2 regions of the Paenibacillus pseudetheri genome follow, and region 1 is predicted to be linked to the other one. Evidence: a T-box and tRNA genes for the amino acid it is inferred to sense, from the RefSeq annotation. Region 1 holds a T-box; the other holds one or more tRNA genes.
What was found. A T-box is a leader RNA that pairs with one kind of tRNA and senses whether it is charged. The one in region 1 lies ahead of L1028_RS19430 (arginine--tRNA ligase), so its partner is inferred to be a tRNA-Arg.
Positions count from the first base shown of each region.

Region 2: it has a tRNA-Arg gene. The T-box ahead of L1028_RS19430 (arginine--tRNA ligase) is inferred to sense a tRNA for this amino acid. The anticodon was not compared.

Region 1 covers NZ_CAKMAB010000023.1:52,317-68,269, reverse strand. The annotation lists gene L1028_RS31340 (exosporium glycoprotein BclB-related protein) at 1-828, opposite strand, end outside; gene L1028_RS19440 (beta strand repeat-containing protein) at 1,169-6,106, opposite strand; gene L1028_RS19435 (hypothetical protein) at 6,121-6,480, opposite strand; T-box leader at 6,760-6,976, shown strand; gene L1028_RS19430 (arginine--tRNA ligase) at 7,017-8,882, shown strand; gene L1028_RS19425 (GH36-type glycosyl hydrolase domain-containing protein) at 8,944-12,288, opposite strand; gene L1028_RS19420 (glycoside hydrolase family 3 N-terminal domain-containing protein) at 12,316-14,505, opposite strand; gene L1028_RS19415 (alpha/beta hydrolase) at 14,550-15,299, opposite strand; gene L1028_RS19410 (LacI family DNA-binding transcriptional regulator) at 15,417-15,953, opposite strand, start outside.
Region 2 covers NZ_CAKMAB010000038.1:12,110-28,062, reverse strand. The annotation lists partial or broken gene L1028_RS24585 (UxaA family hydrolase) at 1-86, shown strand, start outside; gene L1028_RS24580 (DUF1858 domain-containing protein) at 290-517, shown strand; gene L1028_RS24575 (DUF438 domain-containing protein) at 558-1,817, shown strand; gene L1028_RS24570 (ROK family glucokinase) at 2,027-2,977, shown strand; gene rapZ (RNase adapter RapZ) at 3,023-3,922, shown strand; gene L1028_RS24560 (gluconeogenesis factor YvcK family protein) at 3,980-4,927, shown strand; gene whiA (DNA-binding protein WhiA) at 5,074-6,003, shown strand; gene L1028_RS24550 (HPr family phosphocarrier protein) at 6,101-6,370, shown strand; gene L1028_RS24545 (SIMPL domain-containing protein) at 6,520-7,275, shown strand; gene L1028_RS24540 (PdaC/SigV domain-containing protein) at 7,397-8,497, shown strand; gene L1028_RS24535 (GDSL-type esterase/lipase family protein) at 8,607-9,245, shown strand; gene clpP (ATP-dependent Clp endopeptidase proteolytic subunit ClpP) at 9,344-9,940, opposite strand; tRNA gene L1028_RS24525 (tRNA-Arg) at 10,134-10,208, opposite strand; gene L1028_RS24520 (sugar-binding transcriptional regulator) at 10,543-11,595, shown strand; gene gap (type I glyceraldehyde-3-phosphate dehydrogenase) at 11,698-12,705, shown strand; gene L1028_RS24510 (phosphoglycerate kinase) at 12,824-14,005, shown strand; gene tpiA (triose-phosphate isomerase) at 14,033-14,785, shown strand; gene gpmI (2,3-bisphosphoglycerate-independent phosphoglycerate mutase) at 14,787-15,953, shown strand, end outside.

The DNA.
Region 1 (15,953 bases):
TGTGGTTGTTCCCGAGCTAATCGTACCAAGAGCAAGTATTCCTTGTAGGGAAGGACTTAATGTTACTACAGCCCCAGGTACTGCTGTAAAGATATTATTAGGTGTAGAAGAACTAAATAAACTAGCTGTTATTGATAATGTAGAACCCAATAAACTAAGTGCAGTTGTAGTGCTGAAATAGGCCGCTAAAGAGGTAATCGTTCCGGTGCGTGGAACGGAGAATGCAAAGTTCAACAAGGTTCCAGCCGCACCTGTAAGATCTATCGTACCGCCAGTAACACTTATATTGGTTGCACTGCTTCCGAATCCTATGATACTCGAAGTATTCAATAAGCCTCCCAATACAGTTGTCATGGCTACAGGAAGGCCCGAAGCATAAGGAATGATTGCACCTGAACCAGCAGGCCCGGTCGCTCCGGTTACGCCTGCACTTCCCGTCGCTCCAGTTGCTCCGGTGGCTCCTGAATAACCTATATTTTCACCATACAATTCAGAGTAGACTAGCCGATGAGCAGTCACTAATTGGCCTGTGCTGCTTTTCCCCCAAACTGAGACTTGAATTGGATCGTCTAATACAATAGGTGTTGTGAATACAAATTCGAATGAATCAAAATTCGCATAATAATCTTTCGTTAATACTTCATTAGGTCCCACAGTATAAAGCTCACTAATATAGAGTGTTCTTGTACCGTTCATATAATATCCTTCGACTTGAATCAACGACACAGTGACATCACTCTGATTAACAAGTTTAATAGTAACAAGCTGAGTGGGTCTTTCACCGCTTACCAGATTGTTTTCTATAGGTCCAGTAGATAAATAACTCAAGTTCTCAACTCCTATTATTTTAAAATAGATTGCCTACAACAAGATTGTCATGCAAAAAAATTCTGAAGCCTATTATATTTTTAAAAGTAAAATTTACGGCTCTTAATAGTAATATTCTTATCCCGTATTAATGTGTGGACATCCAACAAAAGCTACTGCTACACATATTGAATATTTTAAAAGGATCTGGAAATATATTAATATTCATAGATGTAAATCTCAGGAGCAGTACTCCGTTCTGCCCACAACTTGTCCCGTTAACAAAAAAGAGGATAGCTCAGGAAGCCATCTTACGGCTACTGAGCATCCTCTTTTTTCACAATCAAACTCAGAGATAAATTTACGTCAATTCATGAACAGACCAAACTATACCCGAAGTATTGGCACCGCCCAGATTCAAAGGAACCGTCAAGCCATTAGAAACATAGAACAAGCCGATAACATCACCTGCTGTTAGTGCAAATTCTCCAGCCAGCGTTACAGTCCCATTTCCCAAAATTGCTCTCAAAGTTAGAACAAGCGCAACATTCACATCCAACACAGGAAATAATCCACTTACCAGATTTGTTGAAGTAGGAGAAGTTCTTTGAACTACAAAAGCTGGATTGATCCCACTGCCAAGACTAATTGAGATTGAGGCAGTTGTGGAATAGTTAATGGTCGCTTCAATAGAATATCTCCCCGTTGTCGGAACTGTGTAATTTCCCGTAACTGGGTTAAAGGAAGGATCAGTATAGAAAGGAGAAGCCACAGACCATCCCGTCAGTTGGGAAGAAGTAGAAACTGACAAAGATGACAGGAACGCAGAGAATCCCTCAGCTTGAATGTTCGGACCTGTTGCTCCTGTCGCTCCTGTTGCTCCGGTCACTCCGTCTGCTCCCGTTGCTCCTGTTGCTCCGGTCACTCCGTCTGCTCCCGTTGCTCCTGTCACTCCAGCTACTCCCGTCGCTCCTGTCACCCCGTCTGCTCCTGTTGCTCCCGTTACTCCTGTCGCACCAGTCACTCCAGCTGCTCCCGTCGCTCCTGTCACCCCGTCGGCTCCTGTTGCTCCCGTTACTCCTGTCGCACCAGTCACTCCAGCTGCTCCCGTCGCTCCTGTCACTCCGTCTGCTCCTGTTGCTCCTGTTGCTCCTGTCGCACCAGTCACTCCAGCTGCTCCCGTCGCTCCTGTCACTCCGTCTGCTCCTGTTGCTCCTGTCGCACCAGTCACTCCAGCTGCTCCCGTCGCTCCTGTCACTCCGGTTGCTCCCGTTGCACCAGTTACTCCAGCCGCTCCCGTCGCACCAGTCACTCCGTCCGCTCCCGTTGCTCCAGTCACTCCAGTAGCTCCCGTTACTCCTGTCGCTCCAGTCACTCCTTCGGCTCCTGTTGCTCCTGTCACTCCAGCTGCTCCCGTTGCTCCTTTCACTCCAGCTGCTCCCGTCGCTCCTGTCACTCCAGCTGCTCCCGTAGCTCCTGTCACTCCGTCGGTTCCCGTCGCACCTGTCACTCCAGCTGTTCCCGTTGCCCCTGTCACTCCAGCTGCTCCCGTTGCTCCTGTCACTCCAGTTGTTCCCGTCGCTCCTGTCACTCCGTCTGCTCCCGTTGCTCCTGTTGCTCCTGTCGCACCAGTCACTCCAGCTGCTCCCGTTGCTCCGGTCACTCCGTCTGCTCCCGTTGCTCCTGTTGCTCCTGTCGCACCAGTCACTCCAGCTGCTCCCGTCGCTCCTGTCACTCCGGTTGCTCCCGTTGCACCAGTTACTCCAGCCGCTCCCGTCGCACCAGTCACTCCAGCTGCTCCCGTCGCTCCCGTTGCTCCAGTCACTCCGTCCGCTCCTGTCACTCCGTCGGCCCCTGTTGCTCCTGTCGCTCCATCCGCACCCGTCGCACCAGTCACTCCAGCTGCTCCCGTCGCTCCGGTCACTCCGTCGGCCCCTGTTGCTCCGGTCACTCCATCCGCACCCGTTGCACCTGTTGCTCCAGTCACTCCGTCAGCTCCCGTTGCTCCGGTCACTCCAGTAGCTCCCGTTGCTCCAGTCACTCCGTCCGCTCCCGTTGCTCCGGTCACTCCAGTAGCTCCGTCGGCTCCCGTTGTACCAGTCACTCCGTCGGCCCCTGTTGCTCCTGTCACTCCGTCGGCCCCTGTTGCTCCTGTCGCACCAGTCACTCCAGCCGCTCCCGTCGCCCCGGTCACTCCGTCTGCTCCCGTCGCTCCTGTCACTCCAGCTGCTCCTGTTGCACCAGTAACTCCATCGGCTCCCGTTGCTCCAGTCGCACCATCGGCTCCTGTTGCCCCAGTCACCCCATCTGCTCCCGTTGCTCCAGTCGCACCATCGGCTCCTGTTGCCCCAGTCACCCCATCTGCTCCCGTTGCTCCTGTCACTCCTGTCACTCCAGCTGCTCCTGTTGCACCAGTAACTCCATCGGCTCCCGTTGCTCCAGTCGCACCAGTCACTCCGTCGGCTCCTGTTGCTCCTGTTGCTCCTGTCGCTCCATCCGCACCCGTTGCTCCAGTCACTCCGTCGGCCCCTGTTGCTCCTGTCGCCCCGGTCACTCCGTCAGCTCCCGTTGCTCCGGTCACTCCAGTAGCTCCCGTTACTCCTGTCGCTCCAGTCACTCCGTCGGGCCCTGTTGCTCCAGTCGCTCCATCCGCACCCGTCGCACCAGTCACTCCAGCTGCTCCCGTCGCTCCGGTCACTCCGTCGGCCCCTGTTGCTCCTGTTGCTCCTGTTGCTCCAGTCGCTCCATCCGCACCCGTTGCACCTGTCGCTCCGTCGGCTCCCGTTACTCCAGTCGCTCCGTCGGCTCCCGTTACTCCAGTCACTCCATCGGCTCCCGTTGCTCCAGTCACTCCGTCTGCTCCCGTTGCTCCAGTTACTCCGTCTGCTCCCGTTGCTCCTGTCACTCCAGTCGCTCCCGTTACTCCTGTCGCTCCATCCGCACCCGTTGCACCTGTCGCTCCAGTCGCTCCTGTCACTCCGTCGGCCCCTGTTACTCCTGTCGCACCAGTCACTCCAGCTGCTCCCGTCGCTCCGGTCACTCCGTCTGCTCCTGTTGCTCCTGTCGCACCAGTCACTCCAGCTGCTCCCGTCGCTCCAGTCACCCCGTCGGCTCCTGTTGCTCCCGTTACTCCTGTCGCACCAGTCACTCCAGCTGCTCCCGTCGCTCCAGTCACCCCGTCGGCTCCTGTTGTTCCTGTTACTCCTGTCGCACCAGTCACTCCAGCTGCCCCCGTCGCTCCTGTCACCCCGTCGGCTCCTGTTGCTCCCGTTACTCCTGTCGCACCAGTCACTCCAGCTGCTCCCGTCGCTCCGGTCACTCCGTCTGCTCCTGTTGCTCCTGTTGCTCCCGTTACTCCTGTCGCACCAGTCACTCCAGCTGCTCCTGTCACTCCGTCGGCTCCTGTTGCTCCTGTCGCACCAGTCACTCCAGCTGCTCCCGTTGCTCCGGTCACTCCAGTCGCTCCCGTTACTCCTGTCGCTCCTGTCACTCCGTCGGCCCCTGTTGCCCCGGTCACTCCGTCTGCTCCCGTCGCTCCGGTCACTCCTGTCGCTCCAGTCACTCCGTCGGCCCCTGTTGCCCCGGTCACTCCGTCGGCTCCCGTCGCTCCAGTCACTCCAGCTACTCCCGTCGCTCCGGTCACTCCTGTCGCTCCAGTCACTCCGTCGGCCCCTGTTGCCCCGGTCACTCCGTCGGCTCCCGTTGCTCCTGTTGCTCCTGTTGCTCCAGTCGCTCCATCCGCACCCGTTGCACCTGTCGCTCCTGTTGCTCCAGTCGTTCCATCCGCACCCGTTGCTCCAGTCACTCCGTCGGCCCCTGTTGCTCCTGTCGCCCCGTCGGCTCCTGTTGCTCCTGTTGCTCCAGTCGCTCCATCGGCTCCCGTTGCTCCTGTCACTCCGTTGGCTCCTGTTGCTCCTGTCGCACCAGTCACTCCAGCCGCTCCCGTCGCCCCGGTTACTCCGTCGGCTCCCGTTGCTCCTGTCACTCCGTCGGCTCCCGTTGCTCCTGTTGCTCCAGTAGCTCCATCCACACCCGTTGCACCTGTCGCTCCATCGGCTCCCGTTGCTCCTGTTGCACCTGTTGCTCCAGTCACTCCGTCCGCTCCCGTTGCTCCGGTCACTCCAGTAGCTCCCGTTACTCCTGTCGCTCCAGTAGCTCCGTCGGCTCCCGTTGCACCAGTCACTCCGTCGGCCCCTGTTGCTCCAGTCGCTCCAGTCGCTCCATCTGCTCCAGTCGCTCCATCCGCACCCGTTGCACCTGTCGCTCCAGTCGCTCCGTCGGCTCCCGTTACTCCAGTCGCTCCAGTCACTCCAGCTACTCCCGTTGCTCCGATCACTCCAGTAGCTCCCGTTGCTCCAGTCACTCCGTCAGCTCCCGTTGCTCCGGTCACTCCAGTAGCTCCCGTTACTCCTGTCGCTCCAGTCACTCCGTCGGCCCCTGTTGCTCCGGTCACTCCGTCTGCTCCCGTTGCTCCTGTTGCTCCTGTCGCTCCGGTCACTCCGTCTGCTCCCGTCGCTCCAGTCACCCCAGCTACTCCCGTCGCTCCGGTCACTCCTGTCGCTCCAGTCACTCCGTCGGCCCCTGTTGCCCCGGTCACTCCGTCGGCTCCCGTTGCTCCTGTTGCTCCAGTAGCTCCATCCGCACCCGTTGCTCCAGTCGCTCCATCCGCACCCGTTGCTCCAGTCACTCCGTCGGCCCCTGTTGCTCCTGTCGCCCCGGTCACTCCGTCGGCTCCCGTCGCCCCGGTCACTCCAGCTGCTCCTGTCGCACCAGTCACTCCGTCGGCTCCTGTTGCCCCTGTTGCTCCAGTCGCTCCATCCGCACCCGTCGCACCAGTCACTCCAGCTGCTCCTGTTGCTCCAGTCACTCCATCGGCTCCGGTTGCACCTGTCGCTCCAGTCGCTCCATCCGCTCCCGTTGCACCTGTTGCCCCAGTTACCCCTACCGTTGCTCCTAGTAATTCAGAATGGACTAGTCGATGAGCAGTCACGATTTGACCCACATTATTTTTTCCCCATACTGACACTTGGATAGGATCATCTACCAGGCTTAAAGTCGTAAATATAAATTCAAACGCATCAAAGTCCGCATAATAATCTTTTGTTATAGCTTGCTCAGGCATAACGTTAACAAGCTCACTAACATATAAAGTTCTTGTCCCATCCATATAATATCCTTGAACGAGAACCGTAGAAGAAATAACATCGCTTCGGTTATCGATTTTGATCGTAACATGTTGAGTAGGTCGTATACCTCCCACCATGGTATTATCTATCGGCCCGGTAGATAAATAGCTCAATTCTCAACACTCCTTTAGATTATTCCTACATATTTTTCCCACGCTACTATACGATGAGGTTCTACTATTTCCCCCGAAACCTGTTTTCCCCAGACTGAGATCCCTATCTCTGCTTCAACTTCTTCTAATGTTGTAAACTCAAATTCAAATGCATCTAAATCAGCAAAATAATTCATAGTTATAACTTGGTTAGGTGCGAGACTTACCATTTCATTCACATACATCGTTCTTGATCCATTTAGTAAGAAGCCTTGAATGACGAGATTATATGGATTAAGAGAATCACGATTAACTGCTTTTACCGTTACCATTTGCGTCTGTCTGATCCCCAGAATTGGACTATTATCTATAGGTCCAGTTGAAAATAAAGCCATCTTTATTCACTCCTCCCTTCTACCAGCAGCTTAAAAGATTAAAAACTATAACACTAGTAACATGGTTCATAATTAATAGCTCTATATAGTAATATTCTATATTTAAGGTTAATGTGTGGACATTTAAGCAAAGGAATTACTCGAAAAAAAGACAACCTTCTATTCTTTGAATTTGTAATCTACTAATCGGACAATCTAAAACTCAAGCATCTTCTAGACTTTACTAAGTACCACCCTATTGCTTTTTGTGAAATATTCGATATACTGATAAAAATAATTCAAGCATCGATGAGCGGGAGAGTAGTTAACGTGTTCTAGTCCTCAGCGAGCCGGGTAAGTGCAAGCCGGTACAGATCACCTAATGAAGCGCACCTGTGAGATGGACTTCTGAACCCAAGTAGGAAGCCCCGGCTAAAGACCGTTATCCTGTAAGGTGGCTAAACATCTGTTTAGCAACGAGAGTGGTACCGCGAGCGCTAAAGCCCTCGTCTCTTTTGAGACGAGGGCTTTTTTGTATTTTCAAAGGAGGGTATAAAATGTTAAGTCAAATCATCAAAAACAGCATTGAGCAAAGTGTAAAAAAAGTATTCCACACCCTAGAAATTCCCTACCCAAACGATATTGCTATTCTGATCGAACAGCCAGCTAATCTAGAGCATGGGGATTATTCCTGCAATATTGCTATGCAGCTAGCCAAAGTCCTGCGCAAATCTCCCCTCGTCATAGCAGAGTTAGTAAAAGCAGAAATCAAATTACAAGAGAAATACACAGGTCTTTTACAAAAAGTGGAGGTAGCCGCTCCCGGATTTATTAATCTGTACATGGATTGGAAGACATGGGCTAAACATTCCTTCAATCTGCCAGACAGCACGGGGGAAAAGGTCATTATCGAGCACACCTCAATCAATCCAAACAAAGCTGCTCATGTAGGTCACCTGAGAAATGCTTGCATCGGCGATGCGTTGGTCAGAATCATGAAAAGAACCGGACATAACGTAGAGGTCCATAACTACGTGGATGATCTGGGCAACCAGCTGGCAGATACAGTCGTTGGTTTATTGAATGTACCTTTGGAAGGGGATCATCAACGTTTCGGCGATTATTGTTGGGATCTATATGCCAAAGTGAACAAAGAATATGCACGGAATCCAGAGATGACTCACAAGCGCACGGATATGCTGCATGCCCTTGAACAGGGTGACGGTAATGAGGCGTGGCTGGGCAACCTAGTCGCTGAACGGATTGTGAGAGAACATGTAGCGGAAATGAAGCGTTTCGGTATTCACTATGACCTGCTGGTATGGGAGAGCAATATTTTAAAAGAGGGATTCTGGACAGCCGCATCTGAGCTATTGAAGCAAACGGCAGTTTTTGTACAGGAGACTGGAGGCAAACTTGCGGGCTGCTGGGTGCTAAAGCAAGGGACAGAGGTTAACAATGGAGTGGATTCCGAGGATCATCAGATGGATAAGGTGCTTGTGCGTTCGAATGGGATTTTGACGTACACAGCCAAAGACATTGCTTATCATCTCTGGAAATTCGGTCTACTAACCAAAGATTTCACCTACAGTGAATTCTCGTCTGGTTTATGGACCACAGGATTAACTGGAACCCATGAGCCTTATGGACATGCCGACCGTGTTATCAACGTGATCGATTATAGACAGGAATATCCGCAACAAATGGTTAAGCAGGCTTTAGGAGCACTAGGATATAACGATCAGGCTGAGAAGCTCCATCATGTAAGTTATGGCGTTGTTTCTCTTAGTCCGGCCTCTGCTACTGAGCTGGGGATAGATGTTTCAGAAGGAAAATCTTCTTATGCCATGTCCGGGCGCCAAGGAATCGGCGTTAAGGTGAGCGATTTAGTAAAGCTTATGGAACAGAACATAGAACATTCGCGCTCCGATAAAGAGGGTCTTTCCAGCCACATCATTGCAGCTGCTGCTATTCGTTATTATCTGCTGCGGTTTAACCTGGGAACGGAAATCGTGTTTGATTTCAAACAGGCTACCGAAATATCCGGTAATACCGGGGTTTATCTGATGTACACCTATGCCCGTGCTAGCAGTGTTTTGGGCAAGTCTACGATCCCATTCAGCACAGATGGCTCAGAACTTCAATTCCCCATCGAAATGGAAAAAGCAGAGCTCGCTTTGCTGAGACAGCTTAGCGTCTGGCAGGAGACATTATATTCTGCCAGCATAGAATTAACGCCGAATATACTCTGCACGTATGCGCATACGTTAGCCACGCTCTTCAATAACTTCTATTCTATATGTCCGATTTTAAAAGGTGAGGAGGCTAGCATCGCCTTTCGCCTCTGGCTCACATCGAGATTTAAGGATGTCTTAGGGGATGTACTTGAAGTGCTTGGGTTACCAACACCGAGCCGTATGTAGAAGGTGTAAAAAAAAGGGCAATCTCCACGCTTATCGCGGAGATTGCCCTTCAAATATTGTCTTACTTATAAATGTCTATCACATTTCCAGCTTCTACACAGAGACGATCAAAGTCCTCACGTTTGATACGGACACCGCCATTACGGTAGCGATTAAGCGTACCTTCGGCTTGCACTTCCGTACCGTTAACGGTAATCCGACTGTTATCAGAGCCCGTAAGGTGATAAATAAAGTCTACCTTATTGCCTGCATATTCAAAGCTAAAGTGCATTCCGTCCAGCGACTCCGGCAGAATTGGGTCGATGATTAAATCTCCGCCTTCCGTACGGATCCCCAGTGCATTCGAAATTAACTGGTTCATATAGATCCCAGGGCCGCTTGAATAAATTCTCCAGCCACCTTTGACCGCTACGTCACCATTACGCAGTTTATCGAAATTCTCCTGCGCCTCATAACGGGTGTTAAATTTACCATCCGAGCTACTGAAATAAGAGTTAGCTTGACGTAGTTCAGCGTTTGGAACCACGTCACGGATTCCGATCGGATTGATCGCCGCTAGGCCATTCCAGACCTGATCGGTTTTCCCTAGCTTAGCCATAGCTTCTACATAACGGATGTGTGCGTGTACATATTGAAGTCCAATTTCCCGACCAAAGTTAGAAGCTTGCTCCGCACGTTTGAAATGACTGCTAACGCCGCCAACGTATTGTGCTGGACGGTTCATCAGACGAACGCCATCTGGACAGAACAGTTTATCCTGGATTACCTCATAGTGCGCTTCGGCTTGTTCTGGTGTGAGCAGCTCACTGATCATACTGCGCGTCATTGGCAGCAGACGGTATTGGATCCCTGTTTCCGTATCGCTTGGATGTACCATAAGCTTCACTTGCTCTGGGTCCTCCATATACAAGAAGCCTGGGATTACCTCAGATTGAAGCATATGTGTGTTGAAATCCTCACGGATTCCCTCCACCATCGCTTTCAGCTCTTCCGAACCTGCTGGATCAACTTTATGAAGCACTTCTGAGAACTGATTCAATGTCTGATAGGTAAGTGCCACTGTCCAGCTACTAACCATGTACTGCTTCAGCTGTGGATTTGCCGGTTGGAGTGTATCATCCCAATCTCCATCACCGTAAGAAGACAAATGCGTGTCATGCAGGAAGTGATTCTTAATATAAGCAACTTCCTTCCGTGCATGATCCAGCAGCGTCGCTTTTTCCTCTGTAAAATCAAAGCTATGCTTACGAGTGTACGGCACAGTCGCTTCCAAAATACTGTAATCTTGCGTTACCGCCAAATAGTCTCCAAGCACTTTGAGTGGCCATACAATAATATCCCCGTGGCTCTCCTCTTGCTGAATCTTCGTATATTTATCAAACATGAACCACTGTGGCCAGTTACCGTCATCTTCATATTGATGAGCATACAGGGTCAGTAATATTTCACGAACCTGTTCGTATTTTTGCGTAGCCATGAAGTATTCCACTGGTCCCTGACACACGTCACGGGTTCCCCAAGCAGCACCGCCATATTGTTCCAGACCATGCGGAACGGAATAATGAACGAGCATATTATGTGTATACCACCAAGCTAGAGCATTTACCTTAAACAACTCACCTTCAGACCCATCACCTAACGTCAAACGGAAACCATTCATCACCCCGCTATAGAACTCGCGGTATACGGAAATCTCCTCTTCAGCTGTACGGCTGCTCGATTGAATCTCCTTGCCATCCAGAAGACCTTGAATGTTCAATGTCCACTCACTGCTTTCCGACAGTTCCAGAACAGCTAGCGGTGCATTAGTAGGCTCAGCATGAGAGACAAGTCTATCTTCATTTTGAAGAGTGAAATCCGCTCCCTGTACTTGGAATTTATACTGCAGATCAGGATATTCTCCTGCACTTAGTGTGCTTCTATCAGCCGAGAAGGTTACGATTCCCTCTTCTTGCTTGAATTGATATGGAAGCTCGTATTCGTTAACGTTCATAGTGATTTGATTAGTGACTAAATAACGATAAGCTTTTCCACTTTCCGTACGTACATTCAGGAATATCTCCGGAGAATCTGCCGTAGTGTAGTTCGTAATAATGAAGCATTCGCCATCTGTTCTGTAATACCAACGGGCATAGTTGAAACCTACCTCAAACAGTGAAGGCATGGTTAGCAAACGATATTTGCCATTCCACTGCACATAAATGCGTTGTCCCGAAGCTTTTGGAATGTTAAGCGCATTTCTAGGGTTGGACATAAGTTTGTTGAAGTTAGTATTTCCAATTACTACTTGGGAGTTAAAAATTCCGTACATGTAGGAAGTCGTAGTGATTACCTTATCGTTAAGTCGGGCATTATCCCCACTCATTAGAATATGACCATGAGGTCGCTCTACCTTAAGTTCCTTCTCTTTCAATACAACATGCTCATAATTTTCCGTGAAGAAAGACAGAAGCTGGTCTCCCTCTTTTTCCTCTTGATAGCGAACCGGGAACAAGGCTTCGATCTCTTCACCCGTTAGAGAATTTGCGGATAGCGGTGCTCCAAGCTCTTTCGTAAGGAAAGATCGCTCGAGCGTTGCTTCAGCTACTAAAGGCAACTCTTTTACCGTTTCCCAAGCCGCAGCAACATCCTTCGTGAATTCTAACGAGGTAATCGCTTCTGGATGATCTTGCTTGAACAATCCATAAAATACAAATTGGGCTTCCCCGCTCAGCTTCACCCGCTCCGATTGCAACGCAGTATAAGCGAATTCATATTGATAGATTTCATTACTTAATTGTTCACGACTCAGGCTTTCTGGTTGATTGGTCTCTTTATAAGACAATCCGAAGAATTGGAAACCATCTGTTGAGAAGCTTGCTGCCTTAGTGATTGCACCCTGTTGTAGATATGGAAATTTGCCACCTTGCGGTTGATTCTGTCTGGAGCATACGACATATCCCTTTGACTGATCCGCGAATACGGCATGATCAATATACTGTGACAGGTAGGCTTCATTACTGCGAACAGCACCGATATCGGCAATACCCACATCTTGTCCATACACGAGATCCACATCTGCATCTTGCCCTGTAAGCTTCACGTCCCAGAACCAAGCACCTTGAGCCGTCGGAGTAAAAATAACCTGATACTCGATATTTTCCGCAGTACCTTCCCAAACTAAGCGGTTCCCAGCCTTACTTACAGTGCTTGAAGAATGAATGCCCAGCAAAGGAACAGCTTGAATGCTTCCATTACTATGAATACGTAAATATAGATTGGATAAGGAGCCATCCACAATGTTAGGCAACAATTGATTGATCATTGTCCGTTCATGAAGAACTTGGAACAGGTCCCCGCTGTTTGTAAAAATGAATGATAAGTCCCCGGCGTTTAAATGGATGTTAGAATTCATAGTAGTAGTCATATTCTTGTATTTCCTCCATTTCGACAGCTAGTGCCGTTTATATTCTACATATTCTAATGCTAAGCGAAAATCTCGTTCTTTAACCTCTTGGCTATTTGGACCCACAAACAATTTGAATTGTCCAGGATCACTGCTAAAGTTTAAATCGCTATGATAGTAACGAAGCTGTTCTTCCGTAAGCGTAAAGCTCACTTCCTTGCTTTCTCCCGGGGAGAGGCTGATCTTGACGAAGTCTTTCAGTTCCTTCATCGGTCTTACGACTTCTCCTGAAATGTCTCGAATGTAGAGTTGCACTACCTCTTCTCCATGCACATTGCCTGTATTGGTCACCGTAACAGTTACCTTAATAGGCTGATCCTTCGTCATTATTACTCCAGAAAGGATCGGTTCACTGTAGCTAAATGTCGTATAACTAAGACCAAAGCCAAATGGCAGGAACGGCTCATTAGGAATGTCCAGATATTGTGAGACATAACGTTTGTCCGCACCCGGTGCATGTAGAGGACGTCCAGTGTTGAAATGATTGTAATAGACCGGAATTTGCCCAACAGATACAGGGAAAGACATCGTTAATCTTCCGGACGGATTCTCGTCACCATACAGTAGACTGGTAATCGCCGCGCCGCCCTCGCTTCCTGGGAACCAGGCTTCCAGAATAGCATCCGCGTTCTCGATCACACCACTAAGATCCAGTGGACGTCCGTTAAACAACACCACCACAATAGGCTTACCAAGTGTCTTCATGCGCGCTAAAAGCTCACGCTGTGCTTCCGGCAGGCGGATATCTGAACGACTTCCAGCTTCTCCGCTCATCTCCGAATGTTCTCCGAGTGCTAGCACAATCACATCAGCTTCCAGCGCTACCGCCTTCGCCTCCAGCCATTGCTCTTCTGTTAAGCTTTCAATCCCGGAGCCTTCTGCAACAGTAACCTTACCTGCAGCTGCACGAGCTTCGAGGGCTGGAGCAAGACGGCTAGCTTCTTCTGTTGAACCCAACCAGGACCATGGTCCAAGAATATCTCCGTTATTGGCAAACGGCCCGATTAGCGCAATCCGCTGCTCTGTCGCAAGCGGCAGAACCTGATCATTCTTCAGTAGAACGCAGGATTTAACCGCTAATTCTCTCGCTGCTGTCCGGTGAGCATCACAGAAAATTACCTCGCGCTCTTTCTCTATATCTGCCCCACGTAACGGATTCTCAAACAAGCCCAGTCTTTGCTTCAGTTTCAAAATACGAAGTACGGCTTCATCAATGATGCTTTCATCCACTTGTCCATCAGCTACAAGGGCTGGCAATTGGTGCACATAACACTCTGTCATCATCTCGATATCCACGCTAGCTTTGATAGCTTTAAGTGCTGCTTCAGCCTCATCCTCGGCGACACCATGTGGGATCAGTTCCTTCACCGCGCCCCAATCCGAGATCAATACGCCGTCAAAGCCCCATTCCTCACGCAACAGCTGACGAAGCAGCTTAACGTTTCCGCTTATCGGAATCCCATCAATCGTGTTGAACGAAGTCATAACCATTTCTGCACCTTCATCCAGTGCTGCACGATAGGCTGGCAGGTAATATTCCCGTAGCTGACGTTCTGATAAATCGACCGTATTATAATCCCGTCCGCCTTCGGATAGACCATAGGCTGCAAAGTGCTTAACGCAAGCCGCCACACGACTTACATCACCCGTCAACTCATTTCCCTGAAATCCGCGTACAAATGCACGGGCAAACCTACCATTCAAATAAGGATCTTCGCCGGTAGACTCCATCACTCTTCCCCAACGCGGGTCCCGAACAAGGTCCGCCATAGGTGCAAAAGTAACGTGTACACCAGATACTGCCGCTTCTTTAGCAGCAATCTCAGCGCTTAGCTCCGCTCGTTCCATATCCCAAGAGCAACCAATCGCCAGCGGCACCGGAAAAATTGTCTTAAAGCCATGCACGATGTCCGCCATCATCAGCAGTGGAATACCCAATCTATTTTTACGTAAATGAGCTTCTTGGACGGCAATGACTTGCTCTGCGCCCGAAAGTCCAAGTACCGAACCACTGTTCTCAATCATGTGATCCGTAATCCCCATGGATGCCATAGGGCCAGTGATTTGCCCTCCTTCTTCCGCTCCTTCATAGAAATTAGCAGCTAGCTGCTGCAATTGTGCTATTTTCTCTTCAAGCGTCATCTGGTTCAACAGGGACGTCAGTTGCTGGTCTTTCATCTCAAATCCTCCATAATATCTCTTTCTGCAATTGCTCATTGCTCTTAGTTGTACAAGAAATCAAAAGCTGTCTTCAGATGCTCCTCAAAGAATCTCCATTCATGTGTTCCCGGAGTCTCAACATATTGAAATGTATAGGGACTCGCTTGCATATGAGAAGCAAATTCGCGGTTCATCTCTACAAATGGATCTTCCGAACCACAGCAGGTCAGAATTGAAGGCAGCTTACGTTTATCGTCGACCAATTTAGCCGCTAAAGCATACAGGTCTTGATCCGGCTTAACTTGTAAGCGTTTTCCGAAAGTGCCTGCCATCTCCCTCGCCATATCCGAAGACATTTGCGGGTCTTTCAATCTTTTCTGAATATCTGTAACGCCTGATAAGGAAACTACTTTGCTGTAACGCTCAGGATAGGTAAGTGCACATTTTAGTGCTCCATATCCGCCCATCGATAGTCCGGCAACATACGTCTTCTGCGGATCATCATCCAATCTCATCATTCGGCCACAAAGCTCAGGTAGCTCTTGCGTAACATAGTGGAAGTAATCCAGTCCGTACTCCATATCTGTATAATAGCTTCTTCCTACCTGAGGCATTATGACTGTGCAGCCACATTTGTTAGCATACTGCTCAATGGTGGTCAGCCTGTACCATGTACTAGCATTGTCGCCAGCACCATGTAACAGATAGAGCGTTCCTCCGGTGGTGTTGCCCGAATCGACGGGGGAGATGATACTGATGGACGTTGTCATTCTTAAGGTAGGAGAACCAGTCTCAACGGTTAGAAGTGCCATATGTCATCTCCTTACGGAACCTTTTTTAAAATATAAGAAAGTATATGCTTACGCAATAAATTATCCTTATATTTCTCGCTCAAACGCTTACCGTCCTTATAAGGACGCCGAAGGCGTTTATGCTTGTTTATTAATCTTCTTGCAAGATCCCCGCTTAACCAAAACAGACTCGAATACCACATGTTTGTTCTCCGATTGTCCCGAAATCAGGTCAAACAGAATTTCAACACTGGCTTTTGCCATATCCACCCCAGGTTGGCTAATCGTATCCAGCGATGGGTGATAGTATTCTGCCATCTCTATACCGTCAAATCCGATGATCGAAATATCATTTGGAATTGATAGACCCAAAGACAATAGAGCTTTAGCAGCTCCGATAGCAATAGTATCTGATGCGGCAAATACAGCAGTGATGTCTTTTTTCTTATTGAGCAGTCTTTTCGTAGCCGTAAAGCCAGAACTTGGACTGTATTCACAATCCTCTACCAAGGAAGCATCATACTCAATTCCATGATCCTCAAGCGCCTTGATATAACCCATAAGACGACGGTTTCCGGTAGTATGCTGAACCAAAGGAAATCTGGCCAAAAAGCATATGTTCCGGTGCCCGAGTGAGATCAGATAGCTCACAGCTTTATAGGACTCTTGCATATC
Region 2 (15,953 bases), on a different contig from region 1:
TCAGTGTGGCTAGCGGGGAATGGGTAAATAATGAGAAGAATAATTTCCGCGAGATTTCCATATTCAAAACAGGTGTAACGCTATAATAAATGATTAATTACGAATCAGGCTGTCCCTTATGCTTTTTAAGCGTAGGGGGCAGTTTTTTATTTCACACTAATACGTAATCCTTTGTTAAAAAGAACAACAGCCTCTTTCTTCTAATTTAGTGATTGCAATCACTATCGCCTCATATGGCCTGTGCTAATCTGTTATTGAGAATAGTTCTCACAAAAAGGAGAAGAGTTACATGGAAAAAGTGCTGCGAATGGATGAGTCCATATTCGATATGGTATCACGGCATCCGGAGGTCATCGAGATTATGGTAGAGCTGGGCTTTAAGGACATTGCTAAGCCAGGCATGCTGCAGACCGCTGGCCGTTTCATGACCTTATCCAAAGGAATCAAGTTAAAGAAAATGGATTTCGACACCGTGAAGTTAGCATTTGAACGACATGGCTTCGAGATTATGAAATAAAGGAATCTATCATCAAAATTTCATTAAGGAGAGATCAATAATGAGTGAACTGATAAATAACCGCGAGGTTGATGTACCGGAGCAAACTCGTCGCCAAGCCATGCTCAAGGAAATTATTAAAGAACTGCATGCAGGGAAAAGCGTTGAAGAGGTTAAGGCACGCTTCGAGGAAGCTGTAGGCGATGTTACTGTTACGGAAATCTCTGCAATGGAGCATTCGTTAATGACTGAAGAGGGAATTCCAGTATCCGAGGTACAGCGGCTTTGTTCGGTGCATACAGCAATTTTCAAAGGCTCTATTGAGCAAATTCACCGCTCCTCGAAGCCTGAAGAACAACCCGGCCACCCAGTCCACACCTTCAAGCTAGAAAACCGTGAGATTGAAAGACTTGTGAACTTCCGCATGGATCTGCACGCAACGAAGTTTCAAAAGAACGATAGTGAGGAACTCATCTTCAAGTTGTTGGAGGATCTAAGCTTGCTGCTAGATCTTGATAAACACTACAGCCGTAAAGAGAATCTACTATTTCCTTACCTCGAAAAGTATGGGATTTATGGGCCAACCAAGGTCATGTGGGGAGTCGATGATAATATCCGCCGTATGATTAAAGAGGCAAAGGCTGCACTCACTAGCTACAGCGGAAATGCAGCTCAAATTGGGGTTCAACTTATGGAGATCATCAAGGAAGTTAATGAAATGATCTTTAAGGAAGAAAATATCCTACTGCCTATGGCACTGGACAAATTGACGGAAGATGAATGGGTCAAAATCGCTCGCGAGAGCGATGAGATTGGGTTCTGTCTAGCCGCACCGGAGCAGGAGTGGATACCCGAGCGTGCCGCAGAGCCGGAAGGTGCAGTGCTGGGAGAAGCAGAGGGTGCAGCTCCCCAAGAAGGGTTCATACGTTTTGAGACAGGGCTGTTGTCACTGCATCAGCTAGAGACCGTGCTCAATCACCTGCCGGTAGATCTGACATTCATTGATGAGAATGATGTCGTGCGATATTTTTCACACGGGAAGGAACGTATCTTTGCTCGGACAAAGGCGGTTATCGGTCGTACAGTACAGAACTGTCATCCTCCGCAAAGTGTGCATGTGGTAGAGAAGCTTTTGGAAGACTTTAAGGCAGGCATTAAGGATGCTGAAGACTTCTGGATTGCCATCAAGGATAAATTCATTTATATCCGTTATTTCGCTGTCCGCGACGAGACTGGCCGATATATGGGCACGCTGGAGTTTACGCAAAATATCGCTCCAATCCGTGCACTAGAAGGACAAAAGCGTATTTTATCAGAATAAATGGGTGTTCTAGGTTATTTTCCAGATAATAATATAGTCAGAAGACTCTCTTACTTAGTCGTAAGGGGGTCTTTTTAGAATATAATAGAGTATAGTATTAAAATAAGGAATTCCCGGGTGTGTTGTCTTTCCTTGACCACAGAGGGGGCTTCTATTATAGTTGGTACTTAGGATTAACTATTTTAGTATAAAAAAAGGTGGCTTGTTACATGTCTGAGAATATCTACGTTGGCGTGGATTTGGGTGGAACTGCAATTAAGGTTGGAATCTGCAATGCTGAGGGAACGCTACTGCATACTTATGAGGGACCCACAGAAACTGCAGAAGGTGTCGATACTGTTATCGATAATATCGAGAAGTATGTACGCCAAATTGTGGAGGATTCCCCGTACTCTTGGGATCAGCTTGCAGGTGTAGGCGCGGGCGTAGCAGGGTTCACAAATATTCGTGAAGGAATCATTATCCTTGCGCCCAACATAGGATTTAAAGATGTGCCGATTCGCTCCATTTTGGAAGATCGCTGGAACAAGCCTGTCAAAATAGACAATGATGCGAACGTGGCTGCACTGGGTGAAGCTTGGAGTGGTGCAGGACGCGGGATTGAAAACTGTGTCTGCTATACGCTAGGAACAGGTGTTGGTGGCGGGATTATTATTAACGGAAAAATTTATCAAGGTTTTGCAGGTCTAGCAGGTGAGCTTGGCCATATCACTGTAGTGCCGGATTTGGAAGCCATTCAATGTGGTTGCGGTAATATGGGATGTCTGGAAACCGTTTCCTCCGCTACAGGAATTATTCGTATGGCTAACGATGCAGTAGCTCGTGGTGATCGTACTTCCCTCTCAATGGTAGAGAAGATTGCTGCGAAGGAAGTCTTTGATGCAGCTAAGGCTGGCGATGAAGTAGCGATTCGCATAGTAAACCGTGCAGCATACTACCTGGGTAAATCAATGGCTTCTGTTGCAGCCGTGCTTAACCCTGAGGTCTTCATCATTGGTGGTGGTGTGTCTAAGGCTGGAGATATTCTATTTGATGAAGTTCGTCGTGTATTTGCTAAGCTCGCACCGGCTCCGCTTCAGACTGGTGTTTCGATTATTCCTGCAGAGCTTGGTAATGATGCAGGTATTGTGGGTGCAGCAGGTCTTCTGCTTCGTTCTTAAAAGATAGGGAGTATTCATATACTAATTTAGGGAGGGGACGCTTTAATGACCGAATTGGACAATACTCCAACGGCTGGAGCCACCCTGATCATTATTACCGGAATGTCAGGTGCGGGTAAGACAATTGCTGTGCAGAGTCTGGAAGACCTAGGGTTCTTCTGTGTCGATAATTTGCCGCCGGTGCTGATCCCTAAGTTTGCAGAACTGATTGAGCAGTCGAAGGGTAAGATCGCCAAGGTAGCGCTTGTGATTGACCTGCGCGGTAGGGAATTCTTCACTGCTTTGTCCGAGTCTCTAGCCTATATCAAAGATGAGTCAACCATTGGCTGTGAAATCTTGTTCTTGGATGCTACGGATTCGGTGCTTGTGCAGCGTTACAAGGAAAGCCGGCGTCATCATCCTCTAGCGCCTAAGGGACTTCCGCTTGATGGTATCAAGCTGGAACGTAAAATGCTTGAGGAATTAAAGAATTCTGCCACATTATGTCTGGATACTAGCAGTATGAAACCAGTGCAGCTCAAGGAGAAGATCGTTTCCCGGTTCTCGCATTTAGGAAAAAGTACACTCTCCGTCAACATTACATCGTTCGGATTTAAGTATGGTATTCCTATTGATGCAGACCTCGTCTTCGATGTTCGCTTTTTGCCTAACCCACATTATGTAGATCACCTGCGGCCAAAAACAGGTCAGGACAGCGATGTCTATGACTATGTAATGAAGTGGCCTGAAACACAGGTGTTCCTGACCAAACTGCTCGATATGCTTCATTTCTTAATTCCGCAATATCGTAGGGAAGGTAAATCCCAGATTATTATCGGCATTGGCTGTACAGGCGGGAAACACCGTTCAGTAGCCATTTCTGAATATTTGGGTAAAATGCTGGGCGTCAGCGAAACGGAATCCGTAGCCGTCAGTCATCGGGATTCCGAGCGTGATCGGCACTAATGAGAGAAGGGGTCCATAGTGGCTGAAGAACAAAGAGAGCGTCCGCGTATCGTCGTTATGGGCGGTGGCACGGGGCTATCTGTCATGCTTCGTGGCTTAAAAGAAAAGCCGCTAGATATTACAGCTATAGTTACCGTAGCAGATGATGGAGGAAGCTCGGGCATTTTGCGCAGTGAACTGCAAATGCCGCCTCCTGGGGACATCCGCAACGTATTAACAGCTATGGCTGATGTAGAGCCGCTCATGGCGGATATTATGAGATATCGTTTCAACACGGGCGAAGGCTTGGCGGGCCATAGTCTTGGTAATTTAATTCTTGCCGCGCTTACAGATATATCTGGCGATTTTGTCACTGCTGTTCGTGAGCTTAGCCGATTATTTGCTGTTCGCGGACGGGTATTACCCGCTGCGGGGGATGCCGTAGTATTGCGTGCAGAAATGTCGGACGGTACGATTATCACGGGTGAGTCTAAGATACCGGAAGCAGGCGGGATCATTAAACGGGTTTCTTTGGAGCCTGCTGATGTGGAGCCGTTGCCTGAAGCACTTGAAGCGATTCGAAATGCTGATGCAATTCTTTTGGGTCCAGGGAGTCTATATACGAGCATTCTTCCGAACCTACTTGTCCCGAAGCTGGCAGAAGCAGTTGTATCTTCTGATGCAATCAAAATTTTTGTCTGCAATGTAATGACTCAGCCTGGTGAAACGGATAATTATACTGTAAATGACCATCTACAAGCCGTTTATGATCATATTGGGATTCATTTGTTTGATTATATTATTGTGAATGACGGTGAAATTCCAGAGCAGGTGCAGTCGAAGTACGCTGAGAAGGGTGCACGTCCGGTACAACTCGACAAGGATGTACTAGAAGGCAGTGCATATAAAGTTATAGCGGATAAGCTAGTGTTATTCCGAACTTATTTGAGGCATGATACTGATAAGCTTAGTCATCATATTTATCAGCTTGTGCAAGATTGGATAAACAGAAATCCTAGGGTATAACTTAAAATATAAGAAAGTATAAGTCTTACACCTATACTTTATGTCTTATATTTCTCGCTTAAACGCTACCGTCCTTACAAGGACGCCGAAGGCGTTTATGCTTGTATATATGAATGACGTACTTATTTCAGAAAGAGGTGAGACCCTTGTCTTTTGCGGCCCTTACCAAAAAAGAGCTGACGATGGTGGAGAGTGAGCCCTGTTGTGAGAAGGCGGAAATGTCAGCGCTTATCCGTATGAATGGATCTGTGCAGCTTTCAAGCAAAAAGGTGATTCTCGACATTTCGACGGAGAACGCCGCGATTGCAAGGCGGGTATATTCTTTGCTTAAGAAATATTACCAGGTCCATATTGAGCTACTCGTGCGTAAGAAAATGCGTTTGAAGAAAAATAACGTTTATATCGTTAGAATCCCTAGTCGCGTACAGGAGATCCTAAATGATCTCAGAATTGTGTCCGAAGGATTTATTTTTACCGACGGTATTGATAAAGAGATTGTTGGGAATAACTGCTGTAAGCGTGCTTATTTGCGTGGTGCCTTTTTGGCCGGCGGATCGGTTAATAATCCGGAGGGTTCCTCTTACCATTTGGAGATTTCCTCGATGTATGAGGAGCATTGTAAGGCGCTGGTCGATCTGGCTGGTGAATTTCACCTAAACGCACGCTGCATTGAACGTAAAAAAGGGTTCATTCTATACATTAAAGAAGGCGAGAAGATAATCGAATTCTTAAGTCTGATCGGGGCGCATCAAGCGTTGTTCAAATTTGAGGATGTAAGAATTATGCGTGATATGCGTAATTCCGTGAATCGGATCGTAAACTGCGAGACCGCGAATCTCAATAAAACGATAAGTGCCGCGGTGCGGCAGATTGAGAATATCAAACTGCTGCAGCGAGAAGTGGGACTGGAGAGCTTACCGGATAAACTGCGAGAAGTTGCAGAAATTCGAATGGCACACCCAGATATCAACCTTAAAGAGGTTGGTGAAATGCTGAAAGGTACGGTTAGTAAGTCCGGAGTAAATCATCGACTTCGTAAGATTGATGAACTGGCGGACAAGGTTCGAGGCGGCTAGTCACTTTTTTTCTAGTGTGGTTTACGTTATAATGATATAATACTATAAAATTAATGTGAAATTTTTGGGGAGAACTCAATTAGGGGGTAAGCGTTTCATGACAAAGCACCCGGTAGTTGTTCGGTTGAAGACAGGGCTACACGCTCGACCGGCAGCATTGTTTGTGCAAGAAGCTAACAAGTTTTCGTCGGAGATTTTCGTGGAAAAAGACGATAAAAAAGTAAACGCCAAAAGTATTATGGGGATTATGAGCCTAGCGATCAGTTCCGGCACGGAGATCTATATCAGCGCGGATGGTGCAGACGCGGATCAAGCTGTAAACGCTTTGACGAGTCTCGTCAGCAAAGAAGAGCTTGAGAACCAATAATCTTTTAAATTGACTTTTTATCGCATGACTAAAAAGCCCCTAGGGGCTTTTTTTTATACTAAAAAATAGATTTAGATGTGCAACATTTACCAAAAAGACTCGTCTAGAGGGTAATAACAAATCATAAAAGGTGAAAGGGGCTGGCAAATATGAAAGGTTTGGTAAAGAAGATTGGTTCAGTGTTGATCGTAGGGAGTTTGTTAATTGGAGGGATTAGCATGAGTGGTGTCTTCCAAGGTCCTGCAAAGGCTTACGCAGATGAAGTGCAGAAAAATGTCGTTAGTGTAGTAGGTAAAGGTGAATTGTCCATCAAGCCGGATATTGTATACCTGTCCATCGGTGTGGATACTACGGCTACAACTGCACAAGAAGCGCAAAAAACAAATGCTGCTAAAATCCAAAAGATCACTACACTACTGAAAGGGACTTGGAAAATCGCTGATAAGGATATTCAAAGTACCCAATTTTATGTGCAACCCAACTATAGTTATAGCGAAAAAGAAGGACAGCAAGTCAAAGGGTACAACGCGAATCATACGCTGTTAGTGTCTTATAGAGATCTGACCAAGGTCGGTGAATTGCTGGACGCTGCATCTGCGGCAGGGGCAAACAATATCGGAAATGCACGTTTTTCCGTGGAAGATACTTCTGCCTTTGAAGCTCAGGTGATTGAAAAGGCGATGGCAAACGCAGATGTTAAAGCAGGAGCTATTGCTAAAGCGGCTAAACGTAGCTTGGGTCAAGTAATCACGGTCAGCCAAAATGATGGCAATGTCACTCCGGTTTATTTTGAACAGAATTTGAAAATGGATATGGCTGCAGCAGATGCTGGTGCAAGTACATCCGTTCAACCGGAAGTAGTTAAAGTTACAACACAGCTGAGCGTAATGTATGAATTGAAATAGTATTAGAACAAGATGAAAGCAGGAGAGGTGATCTTCCACTAGTAATAGTGGGGGGCGCCTCTTTTGTGTGTAAATTCTCTAAGATTAGGTTTAATAAATTGGAAAGGAGTGGGAAAATAAAATGATGAATATCTCAAAAGAAATAGTACGCAAATGGGGCATAGGTTTGATGTCAGCGGGGTTATTGCTTGGTGGAGGAGTGCTACCTGGTGAGATTGGTTATGCAGCGTCTGATCAGACGCAGAGTAAGGTTATTGCTTCAAGTATAGTTCTAAAGGCGAATGGGATGATTTCGCGGGAGACAGGTATTTTGCAGGAAGGGAAGGTCTGGATTCCGATTACCTTTATGCGTGATGTGCTGCGATTACCTTTTACTTATGATAAAAAAGAAAATGCATACACGATAGGAAAGGGAACGACTAAGGTCAAGTTGATGTTATCTAGCTATGGCACTTCTATTTGGGTGAATAACTATTACATTCGAGAGTATGAAGGAAAGCTAATAAACAACCGGCTCTATGTTCCATCAGGTCTCTTAAATGATTATCTGGGCTATAAAGTGGATTGGAGTAGGGGCTCTAGTAAGTTGAACGTGGTGAACAGACCACAGAACACGTTGACGGTAACCACGGAGACCTATGCTAAGGATCGAAAAGAGGCATTTATCCAGCTTGATTATCCGAAGATCGGTGGATTAAGCAATTCCAATGCACAGCAGGCCATGAATGATATTTTGAAAGAAAGTGCCATGAGATTCGCTGCGGGTGCAGAAAAGGATATCTCGAATCGATCCGGATCAGAGCCCAAGTATACCTATGATATTGATTATGTGGTGACCTACAATCAGAACGGCGTGATCAGTTTAGTAATGTCACAGTATAGTGATACGGGCGGCGCTCATGGCATGACCAACCGGGAGGCTTTTACCTTTTCGCTCAAGGATGGCAAACGTCTATTATTGGGTGATCTGTTTGGTGCTAATCCCAATTACAAACAACTGTTAAATGCAAAGTTGAACAAGCTGGTAAAAGCGGAGGAAAGTTATTTGGGGGGATTCAACGGATTGAATACGGAAAAGTATTTTTATCTGAAGGATGATCAGGTCGTTCTGTTCTTCCAATTGTACGAATATACAGCATATGCTGCGGGGTTCCCGGAATATACCTTTACTTTCAAAGAACTGTTGCCGGAGGGCGGTAGTCCATTTGCTGCTATAAAATAAATAGAGGAATCGTAACCGCTAGTGTCTGCACTGGACATCTCCCCCTTACCAGAATCATCTCGAATTCATATGCTAAATGGAGTAACTAGTTTATGAACGGGGGAGAGCTATGAGCTATCAATATACTGCAATTGGCGATTCCTTGACGACTGGATTTGGCGCTCTGCCTGGTAACGGCTTTGTACCGGTGTACCGTAGAATGGCGGAAGGGAGACTGCGTTCTAATGTAGCCTCTACGAATTTGGGCGTGAATGGATTGACTACTTCTGAACTGGAACAGCGGCTACGCGGGAGTTCTATGACTCGCGAAGCTATTCGAGCAGCCGACATTATCACCCTATCCATCGGTGGCAACGATTTAATCCATGCTGCGAAGGCTGCAGCTAGACAACCTGAAAATTTATCAAAAGAGCTACGAATATCACTACAGGAATGCAAACAAAATTTTGCTGCAATTATGAGTATTCTCTTTCAATTGAAGGCGGGAACGCGTAGACCTTTTATCATTCGAATTGTGGGATTGTATAATCCCTATCCTCAGGTAGTAGGTGCTACAGAGTGGGTACGGCAGTTTAACGGCTATGCATCACAGTACAGTAGTCGAGCATGTGGATTTGCTTCAATTTATAGTGAGTTTGCAGGAAACGAAAGAGGGCTTTTATCGATTGACCACCTACATCCTAATGGCCGAGGCTATCGTGTGATTGCTGAGAAACTGGATGGTCTTGGTTATGGCAGTTTGAATTAATTGAGATTCGTATGAAGTAGTCGTCTGAAAAATAAAGAGGCTGTGCGCTAACCATCAAGTGGATAGGGCACAGCCTCTTTGTGTTGTTGTTCTATAGCTTACACACCGCTAGGCAGTGTCTTCTCGATGACTTTATCAACGATACCGTAAGCTGCCGCGTCTGCAGCAGTCATGAAGTAATCACGATCTGTATCCTTCTCAATACGCTCTAGCGGTTGACCCGTACGTTCAGCAAGGATACGATTCAACTTATCACGTAATTTCAGGATACGGCGGGCACGGATTTCGATATCCGTTGCTTGACCTTGAGCACCACCCAGAGGTTGGTGAATCATGATTTCACTGTTAGGCAGCGCGAAGCGTTTGCCTTTAGCGCCAGCGTTTAGTAGGAAAGCTCCCATGGAAGCTGCCATACCCACACAGATGGTGGAAACGTCCGGTTTAATGTACTGCATTGTATCAAAAATAGCCATACCTGCAGTAATGGAACCGCCGGGGCTATTCACATAAAGGTGAATGTCCTTCTCCGGATCTTCGGCAGCCAAGAACAGCATTTGTGCGATGATAGAATTGGCTACCACGTCATTAACCTCCGTTCCAAGGAAAATGATGCGGTCCTTCAGCAGGCGGGAATAGATGTCATAAGCGCGCTCACCGCGGTTGCTCTGTTCTACTACCATAGGAATATAACTCACGTGGAAAACCTCCTTGATATTGGTTCTTTAAATGTATTCATTTTTACTCTTGCCGTATTACCCACATGATAAACAAATTCAAACAAAAAGTCAAAGAAAGTCAAACTTATATTCAAAAAAAAGAGCCGACACGCGGCTCTTTGGTTAAGTAGTAGTATAGGCACTACTAAATTATGTGCAAAAGTGAAATTAATGGCGCGCCCGCCAAGAATCGAACTTGGATCTCAGGCTTCGGAGGCCTACGTCATATCCATTGGACCACGGGCGCAACAAAAATGATTATACTACAATTTCTGTGCAATTGCAATGAATTAATAATACTGTACACGGGTTCTATCCCTTGTCTTTAAGGTGGACAAGCGTACATTGTCTTTCACTCAGTGATAGAATCTGGATTGTTAATGACAGGTTTTAGGAGCTATACCTCTTTCCCGATCTTATAAATGTATAAGAAGACAAGCGCTTGAGAATTCTACTCTCGGAAGACTTGCACTTCGAGCAAAATTTGGTTAGAATATGAGTGGGACTTAAAAAGTTTACCCGGGACATTTTGAGACCATGAACAAGGGAATAGAGGAAGACGAAGTTGCAGGAGTGAAAGTATGCGTAATTTATTAGATATCCAAAAGCAGCTTCTGCCTGATCTCATGGAAACCCTTAAGAGACGGTACACGATTCTTCATCAGATCATGCTGTCCGATATAATTGGACGCAGAACGCTTGCCGCTTCACTTGATATGACTGAGCGGGTGCTGCGTGCCGAGACGGATCTTCTGAAATCGCAAGGGCTCATTGAGATCGAAAGCGTTGGTATGCGCATTAGCGCTGCTGGGCGTAGACTGCTTGATTTGCTAGAGCCGGTCGTTAAGAGCCTGTTTGGTCTGGATGATCTGGAAGAGAAAATTCGGGCAACGTATGGTCTGGATAAAGTTATTGTGGTGCCGGGTGATTGTGAATCATCGCCGTTCACCAAACGTGAGCTTGGCCGAGCGGGTGCAAAAGCGCTGCTTAGTGTACTTCGTACAGATGATATTGTTGCTGTCACAGGTGGATCAACGCTTGCCGATATGGCTGATCAACTGACACCGCCGTTATCCCTTTCCTATAAGAACGCTTGGTTTGTTCCGGCGCGTGGTGGACTAGGAGAGAGTATGGAGATTCAAGCCAATACGATTGCCTCAACAATGGCAAAACGGGTTGGAGCGAATTACCGGTTATTGCATGTACCTGATTTACTTAGTGGGGATGCCTACCAGTCACTAGCACTTGACTCTAATATTGGAGAAATTGTACAAATCATCCGCAGTTCGCGTATTATTGTACATGGGATTGGGGATGCCATTGAAATGACTCGACGCCGCAAGCTGGATGAGGCTACTGTCTCAGAAATCCAGGGTGAGGGAGCCGTGGCAGAATCCTTTGGGTATTACTTTAACGAAGAGGGTCAGGTTGTCCATACGATGCTTACGATGGGACTACGTCTAGAAGATATTGTCCGGACGGAGACAGTCATCGGTATTGCTGGAGGCAAACCAAAGGCCAAAGCCATTCACGCCATGCTGCGTTTCGGGCAGGAGAATATACTCGTCACGGACGAGGCTGCTGCTGTGGAAATAGGCAAGGGAATTGACAATCAGTTACAGATATCCTCGTAACACACTAGAACATATATCTTGCATTATACTTAACATTGTTGTCATGACAGGCTTCACGGTCTGTTTTGAATAAATAAAACGAATTCTAGGAGGAACTATTCAATGAGTGTAAAAGTTGGAATTAACGGATTTGGACGTATTGGACGCCTTGCTTTCCGCCGTATTCAAAATGTAGAAGGTATCGAAGTGGTAGCAATCAACGATTTGACTGACGCTAAGATGCTTGCTCATTTGCTTAAATATGATACAACTCAAGGTCGCTTTGATGGAGAAGTAGAAGTACATGACGGATTCTTCAAAGTAAACGGTAAAGATGTTAAGGTTCTTGCTAACCGCAACCCTGAAGAATTGCCATGGGGCGACCTTGGTGTTGACATCGTTCTTGAGTGCACAGGTTTCTTCACAACTAAAGAAGCTGCTGAAAAACACTTGAAAGGTGGAGCTAAGAAAGTAGTTATCTCCGCTCCAGCTACTGGCGACATGAAAACTGTCGTTTACAACGTTAATGATGACATTCTTGATGGTACTGAGACTGTTATTTCCGGCGCATCTTGCACAACGAACTGCCTAGCTCCAATGGCAAAAGTATTGAACGACAAGTACACTATTGTTGAAGGCTTGATGACTACAATTCACGCTTACACTGGCGACCAAAATACTTTGGATGCTCCACACGCTAAAGGTGACTTCAGACGTGCTCGTGCAGCAGCAGCTAACATCGTTCCTAACACTACTGGTGCAGCAAAAGCAATCGGTCTAGTTATTCCCGAATTAAAAGGTAAATTGGACGGAGCAGCTCAACGTGTTCCTGTAGCAACAGGTTCTTTGACTGAGCTAGTGACAGTTCTTGAGAAAACTGTAACTGTTGAAGAAATCAACGCAGCAATGAAAGCAGCAGCGAATGATTCTTTCGGATACACTGAAGATGAAATCGTATCTTCTGACATCGTAGGCATCACTTACGGTTCCCTGTTCGATGCTACTCAAACTAAAGTAATGACAGTTGGCGACAAACAATTGGTTAAGACAGTTTCTTGGTATGACAACGAAATGTCTTACACTGCACAATTGATCCGAACTTTGGAAAAATTCGCTAAAATTGCTAAGTAATTGATTTGATATAAGCAACATCAATAGAGCGGAAACAGGAGTTAATTGTTTCCGCTCTTTCTAAAATTATTAGACTTGTTTCCTGCTAGAAACAATTTTGGGTGTGGAGGAATTAATCATGAACAAAAAGAGCGTCCGTGATGTAGAAGTAAAGGGTAAACGCGTATTTGTACGCGTGGATTTCAACGTACCTGTAGAAGACGGTAAGATTACTGATGATACTCGTATTCGCGAAACACTTCCAACCATTAAATATTTGATTGAGAACGGTGCGAAGATCATTCTTGCGAGTCACATGGGTCGTCCTAAAGGCCAATTCGTAGATTCCATGCGTTTGACTACTGCTGCTGAACGTCTGTCCGAGCTTCTCGGCAAACCAGTGGCTAAAGCTGACGAAGCTGTTGGCGAAGCTGTAAAAGCAAAAATTGCTGAGCTAGGCGAAGGCGACGTACTTGTACTTGAGAATGTTCGTTTCTACCCAGGCGAAGAAAAGAACGATCCTGAATTGGCTAAACAATTCGCTGATCTGGCTGATTTGTTCGTCAATGATGCGTTTGGTGCGGCTCACCGTGCACATGCATCGACAGAAGGTATCGCTCATTTCCTACCAGCTGTCTCCGGTCTTTTGATGGAGAAAGAATTGACCGTACTTGGTAAAGCTCTTACTAACCCAGAACGTCCTTTCACAGCGATAATCGGTGGTTCGAAAGTTAAAGACAAGATTGATGTTATTGATAACTTGTTGTCTTTGGCTGATAACGTTTTGATCGGCGGTGGATTGTCTTATACATTCACTAAAGCACAAGGCTTTGAAATCGGTAAATCACTTGTAGACAACGACAAACTTGAAGTTGCTCTTGGATTCATCGAAAAAGCTAAAGCACTTGGCAAGAACTTCATGCTTCCTGTTGATGTTGTTGTTGCTGATAAATTCGGTGCTGATGCTAACACTAAGATCGTTGATTACAATGAAATCCCAGAAGGTTGGGAAGGACTTGATATCGGACCTAAGACTCGTGAACTTTATGCCGATATTATCAAGAACTCCAAGCTGGTTGTCTGGAATGGACCTATGGGCGTGTTCGAAATCGATAAATTCGCTGAAGGTACACTTGAAGTAGCAAAAGCTTGTGCAACAACTGAAGGTTACACTGTTATTGGCGGCGGAGATTCTGCAGCAGCAGCAGAAAAATTCCACCTGGCTGACCAAATGGATCACATTTCCACTGGTGGCGGTGCATCCCTTGAGTTCATGGAAGGCAAGGCGCTTCCTGGCGTAGAAGCACTGAACGACAAGTAAGACGTATAGAAGGAGGCAACTAAATTCATGAGAACACCAATTATTGCGGGTAACTGGAAGATGTTCAAAACAGTTCCTGAAGCAGAAAGCTTTATTGCTGACATCAAAGGCAAAGCAGAAGTAGAAGGCGTTGAGACTGTAATCTGCGCCCCATTTACTAACCTGCCTGCACTTGTAGCCGCTGCAAAAGGTACAGACATCAAGATTGGCGCACAGAACCTACACTTTGAAGATAACGGTGCTTACACAGGAGAAATCAGTGGTGTAATGCTTAGCGATCTTGGCGTAGACTATGTAATCATTGGTCACTCTGAGCGTCGTGCTTATTTTGGCGAAACAGATGAAATCGTGAATAAGAAAATGCATGCTGCATTCCGTCACGGTATCACTCCAATCGTATGTGTTGGCGAAAAGCTCGAAGAGCGTGAAGCTGATCAAACTAAAGCAGTATGTAAAGTACAAACTGAAGCTGCATTCCAAGGACTTAGTGCCGAGCAAGCAGCAAAAGTTGTCATTGCGTACGAACCTATCTGGGCTATTGGCACAGGTAAATCTTCCACTTCCCAAGATGCTAACGAAGTTATTGCTTACATCCGCAGTCTTGTAAAAGATTTGTATGATGCAGCAACAGCTGAAGCTGTTCGTATTCAATACGGCGGCAGCGTGAAGCCTGAGAATGTAACTGAGTACATGGGCCAAAGCGACATCGATGGTGCGCTTGTTGGCGGTGCCAGCTTGCAGCCTGCTTCCTTCGTTCAATTGGTTGAGGGGGCGAAGTAAGATGTCAGCTCCAAGACCTGTAGCTTTGATCATCATGGATGGTTTCGGTTTGCGTGGAACATCTGAAGGCAACGCCGTTGCTCAAGCTAACAAACCTAATTATGACCGTTACTTGAAACAATATCCTAATACTACCCTTACTGCTTGTGGTGAAGCTGTTGGTCTTCCAGAAGGCCAAATGGGCAACTCTGAAGTAGGGCACTTAAATATTGGTGCAGGACGGATTGTATACCAGGATTTGACTCGTATCGATAAATCAATCCGTGAGGGTGAGTTCTTCGATAATGAAACACTGGTAGCCGCAGTTAAAAATGCTAAGAACACAGGTAAAAAGCTTCATCTTTACGCGCTTGTATCCGACGGAGGGGTACATAGCCATATTAACCACCTGTTTGCTATGCTTGACCTGGCTAAGAAAGAAGATATGCATGAAGTGTATATCCATGCTTTCATGGATGGCCGTGATGTAGCTCCAGATAGCGGAAAGAAGTTTGTCCAAGATCTGGTTGCTAAAATTGAAGAAGTTGGTGTGGGTACAATTGCAACGGTATCCGGGCGTTATTACGCAATGGACCGTGACAAACGTTGGGAACGTGTAGAAAAAGCCTATCGTGCTATGGTTTATGGCGAAGGTCCGAAATACACAGATGCTCTCGAGGCCATCACTGCATCTTATTCAAATTCGGTGTTCGATGAATTCGTTGAACCTAGTGTAATTGTAGATAGTGAAGGCAAGCCGGTGACTCAGGTTCAGAGCGGCGATTCCGTCGTGTTCCTCAACTTCCGCCCTGACCGCGCTATTCAATTGTCACAAGTGTTCACGAATCAAGATTTCCGCGGTTTCGACCGGGGTCCTTTGTTCCCGCAAGACTTGCACTTCGTATGCCTGACTACTTTCAGCGAAACGGTACAAGGTTATGTAGCCTACTCACCGAAGAACCTGGATAACACATTGGGTGAAGTGCTTGTGCAGCAAAACAAGAAGCAACTGCGCATCGCGGAAACTGAGAAGTATCCGCACGTAACCTTCTTCTTCAGTGGTGGACGTGATGAGGAACTTCCAGGAGAAACTCGTATCTTGATCAACTCTCCTAAAGTGGCAACTTATGATCTTCAACCTGAGATGAGTGCTTACGAAGTGGCTGCAGCCTGCGTAGCAGAAATCGAA